2 regions of the Methylobacterium sp. Leaf361 genome follow, and region 1 is predicted to be linked to the other one. Evidence: riboswitches for the same ligand, from Rfam matches in the RefSeq annotation. Region 1 holds a riboswitch; the other holds the start of a gene.
What was found. Region 1 has a riboswitch for thiamine pyrophosphate ahead of thiO (glycine oxidase ThiO). Riboswitches for the same ligand answer to the same signal wherever they lie in the genome.
Positions count from the first base shown of each region.

Region 2: it holds a riboswitch for thiamine pyrophosphate, as region 1 does, so the genes downstream of both, thiC (phosphomethylpyrimidine synthase ThiC) here and thiO (glycine oxidase ThiO) in region 1, are expected to answer to the same signal.

Region 1 is NZ_LMPY01000002.1:73,342-77,752, forward strand. It holds gene ASG32_RS02955 (glycosyltransferase) at 1-700, opposite strand, end outside; gene ASG32_RS02960 (TIGR02281 family clan AA aspartic protease) at 1,099-1,605, opposite strand; TPP riboswitch at 1,839-1,967, shown strand; gene thiO (glycine oxidase ThiO) at 2,032-3,255, shown strand; gene thiS (sulfur carrier protein ThiS) at 3,252-3,464, shown strand; gene ASG32_RS02975 (thiazole synthase) at 3,467-4,270, shown strand; gene ASG32_RS02980 (thiamine phosphate synthase) at 4,267-4,411, shown strand, end outside.
Region 2 is NZ_LMPY01000023.1:5,212-9,622, reverse strand. It holds gene ASG32_RS15935 (acyltransferase family protein) at 1-460, opposite strand, end outside; gene ASG32_RS15930 (restriction endonuclease) at 577-951, opposite strand; gene ASG32_RS15925 (alpha/beta hydrolase) at 967-1,797, opposite strand; TPP riboswitch at 1,912-2,017, shown strand; gene thiC (phosphomethylpyrimidine synthase ThiC) at 2,089-3,975, shown strand; gene ASG32_RS15915 (hypothetical protein) at 3,998-4,411, opposite strand, start outside.

The DNA.
Region 1 (4,411 bases):
GCTCCGCGTTCACCGCGGCCATCAGCAGGTTGAAATAGACCTCCTCGTCCCATCCGCCGAGATCGGCCCGCTTCAGGAAGCAGGCGAGCGCTTTCCGGTACTCGCCGGCGGCGTCGTAGGTGGTGCCGAGGTACATCGTGTACCGGGCGATCATGAAGGGGTCCGTCTCGACCGCCAGCGCCTTCTCGAGGACGGCGATATCCCGCGCGTCCGCCGTCGCGTCGCGGTGGCGGGCACCGTCGTCGCCCCGACGCATCGCGAGGGGGAGGATCGGTGTCTCTGTCACGCCGGGGCAGCTGAGGAATTCGTGCAGGACGCCCCGGTAACGCCAGTTCTCCCGGGTGCTGACCAGCTGGTTGCGCCAGTACCGCGTGTGCGCGTCGATGATCTCGAACCGATAGCCGGGCGCACGCAGCGTCGGCATCGTGAAGTCCGCCGGGATGATCAGCTCATCGTCGGCGTCGATGATCAATGCGTACTGCGCGTGACGCCGCGCGAGTTTCAAGGCCTCGTTCCGGTTGAAGGCGAAATCAACCCAGGGGCGCTCGACCAGGGCACCCGGTATGTCCGCGAGCGCGGCACGGACGACATCCTGGGTTCCATCCGTCGAGCCGGTATCGACGACGATCCAATGATCGATGATCGGACGAACAGAATCGAGGCAACGCCGGATAACGTGGGCCTCGTCCTTCACGATCATGGACAAACAGATCTTCGATCCGCGATTCTTCATACCGAAGCCGTCCCATCGTGCGCTCACGTGTCGGATGCGCAGTCATGAACGCTCCTAGCATTGCCGGAATGCGCTGACAAAACAAACATATCTTCCGGCAAAATTTGGATTAAATATCTGAAACTACATATAATCGGCCAGTTATATATAAATACTCCGGCTCACGGTCTTATGACTGCAAATACCCGCGACCGACAGACTGATCGAGCGGATCAGGAGACACCCGCCATCGGGCTGGCACGAGGCCCGAACGCCGTAGGTCATCGGCGCGGGCGTTGGGCCCGCAGCCGATCCCCTGGTGCAGGCCCGGGGGATCCCCACAGGCGCGCCTCGGCCAGACAGATCAGCGTCGATCTCCGGCCGCTTCAGCCCCTGAGCGTCATCGTGCTGCCAGAGATGCCGAAATCGCGCAGACGCCTGAGGAACGACATGCCCAGCAGGCTCGTCGACAGGAGCCCGCGCGGGATCACGACCGCATCGACGTCCCGCACCGTGATCGATCCGATCTGCACGATGGCGATCCGGATCGGCGCCACGCGGACTGTGCCGTTCGCGGTGTTCCAGACGCGGGTGAAATCGGTCGGAGTGACCCGGATCCCGATCCGCGCGGCATCCTCCTCGGAGAACGCGCAGGCGCTCGCTCCCGTATCGACCATCATCGGCAGCGAGCGGCCGTCCAGCAGCGCGTTGACGAAGAAGTGGCCGTTGCGCCCGGCCTGGAGAGCCACGCCGGCGGCGTCGACTGCGGGAACGGGCTCCGGCGGCGGCGTGACGGCGAGGGCCACCGGCGCCGGCCTCATGCCGTCGCGCAGCTTCAAGGCGGCCGTGACACCGAGGAAGCCGAGCAGGCAGATCAATAGGATTGCGCGCACGCGAGTCCGCCCGTGACGTGGAGTGCCGGCGACCGGAGACGTTCCGGAATCCCGGTGATGAGATGCCAGACCGGTGAAGGGATGGTGCGCGATCGCGGTCGCCGCCGCGGCGCGCGCGCCGATTCCGCTCCGCTTGGTGTCCAGATCGTCACCGGGATCCGCGGATTGTCGCGGGAACGACTGGATGCTCGCGGCGCGGGGTTGACCGGCAGCGGCCGGGGAGCCACATCTGCGTCTGTTCCAGGGAGATCCCCGGCAAGGGGCTGAGAAACCGCTGGCACGTCCGTCAGGACCTGCGGCGCGGAAATCCTTCGAACCTGATCCGGCTCATACCGGCGTAGGGATTGGACCGCGGCCGCCTGAAAGGCAGGCCACAGCTTCTCACCGAAGCGCACGGCCCGATCTCCGCGACGGCAATCCGCGGAGATGATTGTGCCCCTCGACCGACCCGCCTCACCGATCGGCCGCCGCCGCAACCCGGACGGCAGCGTCGCGCCGGCGACCCTTCCGGCGCGAACGGACGTCGCCGTGGTCGGCGGCGGGCTGATCGGGCTGTCGATCGCGTGGCGCCTCGCCCGGGCCGGCCGCGCCGTGACGGTGCTGGAGCGGGACACGATCGGGGCGGGCGCGAGCCTCGCGGCCACCGGCATGCTGGCCCCCGCCGCCGAGCACGAGCCGGGCTCCGATCCGCTGCTGCCGCTCGCCCTGGACTCGCTGCGGCTCTGGCCCGCGTTCCGCGACGCCCTGGAGGCCGCGTCCGGCCGGGCGATCGACTACCGCGCCGACGGCACCCTGGTGCTGGCGGTCGGCCGCGACGAGGTCGAGCGCCTGCGCTTCCGCTTCGACCTTCAGCGCCGCTCGGGGCTCGAGGCCACGTGGCTGCCGGGCAGCGAGGTCCGGCGCCTGGAGCCGGGCCTGCGCCCCTCCGTCACCGCCGGGATCCACTGCCCGCTCGACCATCAGGTCGATCCCCGTCTGGTCATGGACGCCCTTACCGAGGCCTGCCGCCGCGCCGGCGCGATCCTGGTTGAGCGGACCCCCGTCACCGCCCTGGACTGGTCGGGCGGCCGCGTGACCGGGATCCGCGCCGGCGACCGCGTCGTCGCGGCCGAGACCGTCGTCCTCGCCTCCGGCGCCTGGAGCGGGGAGGGCGGCCTGCTGCCCGACGCGCTCGCCCTTCCGGTCCGCCCGCTGAAGGGCCAGTCCCTGGCCCTGCGCACCACCGCCCGGACCGGTACCCTGGCGTGGATGGTCTGGACCGAGCAGGTCCACATGGCCCCGAAGAGCGACGGCCAGCTCGTCGTGGGCGCGACCGTGGAGGATTGCGGCTTCCGTCCCGGCGTCACCGCGGGCGGGCTCTACGCCCTGCTGGAGGGCGCCCGCCGGGTGCTGCCCGGCATCGAGGAGATGGAGGTGGAGGCTGTGTGGAGCGGCTACCGACCGACCTCGGACGACGACGCACCGATCCTCGACGCGATCGCCCCTGGCCTCGTCGCCGCCACCGGGCATCACCGCAACGGCTACCTGCTCGCCCCGGTCACCGCCGACGCGATCGCCGCGCTGGTGCTGCGCGGCGCGCTGCCGGAGGTGGCGCGTCCCTTCACCCGCGCGCGCTTCGGCCAGCCGGAAGCGCTGAGGGCCTCGGCATGAAACTCCTCGTCAACGGTGAGCCGCGCGAGTGCGCGGTCGAGACGGTGGACGCCCTGTTCCGCCTGGAGGCGGAGGAGAGCGGCATCGAGAGCCCGCAGGGCGTCGCCATCGCGCTGAACGGCCGCGTTCTGCGCCGCCGGGACTGGGGCGAGACACCGGTCGCGGAGGGCGACCGGGTCGAGATCGTCCGCGCCATGCAGGGAGGTTGAGCATGGACCAGAGTCACTTGCCGCCGCGCCCCGAGGGCGGGGATGACAGCCTGACCATCGCCGGGGTGAGGCTGTCGTCCCGGCTGTTCATCGGCACCGCCGGCTACCCGACGCAGGCGATCATGCGCGACGCCGTCGCGGCGAGCGGCGCCGACGTGGTCACCGCCTCGATCCGCCGGGTCTCGCTCCAGGGCCACGGCTCGGACACGGTCAAGATCCTGAAGGGCAAGCGCTTCCTGCCGAATACCGCCGGCTGCGAGACGGCCCGGGACGCGATCATGACCGCCGAGCTCGCCCGCGAGGCGCTCGACACCAACTGGATCAAGGTCGAGGTGATCGGCGACCGGGAGACGCTCTACCCGGACGTGATGGAGCTGATCGAGGCCTGCCGCCATCTCGTGGATGACGGCTTCGTCGTGCTGCCCTACTGCAACGACGACCCGATCGTGTGCCAGCGCCTGGAGGATCTCGGCTGCGCCGCCGTGATGCCCATGGGCTCGCTGATCGGCTCCGGCATGGGGGTGGCCAACCCGGCCAACCTGGAGCTGATCTGCCGCCGGGCGACAGTGCCGGTGGTGGTCGATGCCGGGATCGGCACCGCCTCGGACGCGGTAATCGCCATGGAACTCGGCGCCTCCGCCTGCCTGATCAACACCGCGATCGCCAAGGCCGACGATCCGGTGCGGATGGCCCGCGCCATGGGCCGGGCCGTGGAGGCCGGGCGCGACGCGCACCGCGCCGGGCGAATCCCCCGCCGCGGCCGGGCCGAGCCGTCGAGCCCGCAGCTCGGCCTCGTCGGCTCGTGAGGGCGCTGCCGTCGCCGCTGCTCGCGGTGACGGACCGGCACGGGCATCCGCGGCCCCTCGTCGAGACCGTCCAGGCGGTCCTCGACGGCGGCGGGCGCTGGATCTGGTTCCGCGACCGGGACCTGGAGGCGGATGCCCGCC
Region 2 (4,411 bases), on a different contig from region 1:
GGAGCACGCCGCCGGGCACGCGGCGCAGGGCCTTGGTGACCACCGAGAACACCGCCAGCAGGTAGATGAACCAGAGGCTGGAATAGGGCTCGATCAGTGCGTGGGCGAGATGCGCCGCGAAGGCCGCGGGACCGGCATCGCCGACGATCTTGCCGTACTTGGCGACCGACTGGATCACCAGCCAGAGCAGGTAGAAATAGGCGAAGTGGACGACCCGGCGGTCGGAGAACAGGCGCCAGTCGCGGTCGATCACCCGTCCCACGAACAGGCCGGAGAGCAGGAAGAAGTCCGGGATGCGGAACGGCTTCGCGAAGGCGACGACCGGGTGGAGGAAGCCCTCGCCGCCCATGGCCTCGCCGGTGCCGATGACCGAATGCATCATGACGACCAGGAGGATGCAGATCCCCTTGGCGATATCGACCCAGGCGAGCCGATCCCCCGTATCCCCGACCCCGGCCATCGTCCGAACCCTCGCGATCGGGGCGATCCTGGACCGGTTCGGGTTGACGGCAAGGAACGGGGCGGCGGCCACCTGCGGATGTGACGAACGCCCGGTAAACGCCGGCCGGGCAGGTGTCAGATCTTGCGGCGCGCCGACTTCCGCTCGCGGGTCATGCGCGTGGCGGCGTGGAAATCGTCGGGCTTGCCGCGGACCCAAACGAGGAAGCGCGCGATCTCCGGATCGGCGCGCAGGGCCTCGACGTCGGCGAGGCGCTTGGCGATCTCCGCCTCGCTGTAGCGGGCGTGGATCGCCGAGTGGCAGATCTGGTGAAGCCGGACCGTGCCGCGATGGGTCCCGCCCTTCAGCTTCGGCGTGAGGTGATGGAGGCTGGAGCGGGCGCGGCGCGGGATCGGGCGCTCGCAGAGGGGGCAGACCGGGTCCGGCGGGCCCGGGACGCCCGGCGCGTCCGGATCCTCGGCGCTCCAGCGCTGCGAGCGCCGTCCGACCACGCGAGCCTCCCTCTCCTACCCCTGCTGGTCCACCGGCTGCGGGCAGGCCGGACCGACGCCCTGTCCGAACAGCGCCTCGGCCTCGCGATCCCGGCTCCCCAGGATGGAGACGTGGTCCCCCGGGATCACGTCGATCCGCGCCCGCGGGCCGGCCGCCTCAGCGAGGTTCCGCGCCAGCTTGGCCGGCACCACCGTGTCGTCGCGGCCCTGCACGATCAGCACGGGCGCCGACCCGTCGCGGATGCGCAGGTCCGAGCGGTACGTGTCGCGCAGGAGCCAGATCGGGGCTAGCGGGACATGCAGCCGCACGGTGTGGGTCATCGAGTCGAACGGCGCCTCCAGGTACAGGCCGATCGTCGGCACCCGTTCGGCGACGGCCACGGCCACGGCGGCCCCGAGGGAGTGTCCGTGGAGGAGGATAGGCGCGTCGGGCGCCCGCGCCCGCGCGGCCTCGACGGCCGCCAGCCCGTCGCGGATCAGCCCGTCCTCGCTGGGGCTGCCGGTGGAGCCGGGATAGCCGCGATAGGCCACAGTGAGCACGCCCCAGCCGCGCGCCCGCCAGGGCTCCGCGGCGAAGCGGGCCGCGTGCGGCTCGGGGCGGGACCCGTTGCCGTGGAAGCTCACGACGACGCCGCAGCCCGGCCGCGGAGGCCGCCACAGGCCGTGCAGGGTCTCGCCGTCGGGGGTCGCGACCGTGATCGTCGCGAGGCCCGGCGGGATCGTCCACGGGTTCTGCGGCCCGAAGGCGCCCGGATAGAGGAACCGGCGCTGCCCGAGCGCGAGCGCGGCGCAGGCCAGCCCGCAGAGGAGGAGCGCGGCGAGCAGGAGGCCGGCGATGAGGCGCATTGCGGTGAGATTGCGGCGGGGGAGAACGCGTGCGTTCGGACGAACGGTTTCGGGGATGTGTTTTCTAGGGCGGCCGGTCAGCATTGACAAAGCCGTCCGCGGGCCCGAGTCTGGAACCGTTCCGAGGGGGGCCCTGAAGAGGGCTGAGATTGGGCACGCTGCCCTGACCCTTGAACCTGATCCGGCTCATACCGGCGGAGGGACGGGAACCTGCGGTCGCATCTCGCGCGACCTCATCTCATCTCGGCCATCGCGTGGACCGGACCGCTCCAGCACGAGGAGAGGCCCACGATGAACGCACCCGTTCTCCCGAAGGACGTGAAAGGCAGCCCCGAGACCGTGACCACGGGTCCGGTCAGCGGATCGCGCAAGGCGTACGCGAACCCGGCCGGGCGGCCGGACATCCGCGTTCCCTATCGCGAGATCGTCCTCTCCGATCCGAAGGAGGAGCCGGTGCGGGTCTACGACCCGTCGGGCCCCTATACCGAGACCGATGCCCGTATCGACCTCAACGCCGGCCTTCCCGGCGTGCGCGAGCCTTGGGTCGCGGCCCGCGGTTACACGGCCGTCGCGCCGCGCGCGGTGAAGCCCGAGGATAACGGATTCGCGGGCGACAAGCTCGTGGCCCCCTGCCCCGCCGAGCGGACCATCCGCAAGGCGGCCCCGGGCCAGATGGTGACCCAGTACGAGTTCGCCCGCGCGGGGATCATCACCGAGGAGATGATCTACGTCGCCCATCGCGAGAACGTCTGCCGCGAGGCCATGCTCGCGGGCGCCGAGGCCGCGCTCGCGGACGGCCAGAGCTTCGGGGCCTCGGTCCCGCCCTTCATCACCCCGGAATTCGTGCGCGACGAGATCGCCCGCGGCCGGGCGATCATCCCGGCCAACATCAACCACACCGAGCTGGAGCCGATGGCGATCGGCCGGAACTTCCTGGTCAAGATCAACGCCAACATCGGCAACTCCGCCGTGACCTCCTCGGCCGCCGACGAGGTCGAGAAGCTCGTCTGGTCGATCCGCTGGGGCGCCGACACGGTCATGGACCTGTCCACCGGCCGCAACATCCACAACATCCGCTCGTGGATCATCCGCAACAGCCCGGTCCCGATCGGCACGGTGCCGATCTACCAGGCGCTGGAGAAGGTCGGCGGCGACCCGCTCAAGCTCGACTGGGAGGTCTTCAAGGACACGCTGATCGAGCAGGCCGAGCAGGGCATCGACTACTTCACCATCCATGCCGGCGTGCGCCTCGCCCACGTGCCGCTGACCGCGCGGCGCGTCACCGGCATCGTCTCGCGCGGCGGCTCGATCATGGCCCGCTGGTGCCTCGCCGGGCACCGGGAATCGTTCCTCTACGAGCGGTTCGACGAGATCTGCGACATCATGCGGGCCTACGACGTCTCGTTCTCTCTGGGCGACGGCCTGCGCCCGGGCTCGATCGCCGACGCCAACGACGCCGCCCAGTTCGGCGAGCTTGAGACGCTGGGCGAGCTGACCAAGGTCGCCTGGGACAAGGGCTGCCAGGTGATGATCGAGGGCCCCGGCCATGTGCCGATGCACAAGATCAAGGTCAACATGGAGAAGCAGCTGAAGGAGTGCGGCGAGGCGCCGTTCTACACTCTCGGCCCGCTGACCACCGACATCGCCCCCGGCTACGATCACATCACCTCGGGCATCGGCGCCGCCATGATCGGCTGGTTCGGCACCGCGATGCTCTGCTACGTCACCCCGAAGGAGCATCTCGGCCTGCCGGACCGGGACGACGTGAAGACCGGCGTCATCACCTACAAGATCGCCGCCCACGCCGCAGACCTCGCCAAGGGGCATCCCGCCGCGCAGCTCCGGGACGACGCGCTCAGCCGCGCCCGGTTCGACTTCCGCTGGGAGGACCAGTTCAACCTGGGCCTCGATCCGGATACCGCCCGGCGCTTCCACGACGAGACCCTGCCGAAGGACGCCCACAAGGTCGCGCATTTCTGCTCGATGTGCGGGCCGAAATTCTGCTCGATGAAGATCACGCAGGACCTGCGCGCCGAGGTGCTGGCGATGGAGGAGGCCGGCGAGGTCGTGGGCGCGGCGCCCGCGATGTCGAAGGCCGAGGCCGAGGCCGGCATGCGGGCGAAGTCGCAGGAATTCCTGGCCGAGGGCGGCAAGCTCTACGTCGACGCCGCCGAGTGAGATGGCGGCGCGCCCGGTCCGCTCAGGATTCGGGCGCGCCGCAGCCCCGCCCCGGCGTTCCGCCGTGCGGGGCCTCGATATCGAGAATGTCGCCCGGGCGGGCGCCGTAGGCATCGTGCAGCGCCGCGAGCATCAGATCCGCGGCGATGCCCGTGTCGGGCGGCGATCCCAGCTCCACCAGGCGCGCGAAGTTCTCCGCCGGGTCCGCCTGGACGTATCCGAGCGCCGCCAGCGCCTGCCGTGCCGTCGCATCAAGCCGCAGGCGCCTTCGGCCGGGTGGCCCGTAGGCGCCCGACGCGGCCGCGCAGAACATCCGCGTATCCCGATCCTGGAAGATGCACTGGACGTAGCGCTGCGCCTGTCCGTGCGGCGCGACGACGATGAAGCGGTCGCGCGAGACGTCGACCGGCCCGCGCCTGTGGATGGCGTCGAGACG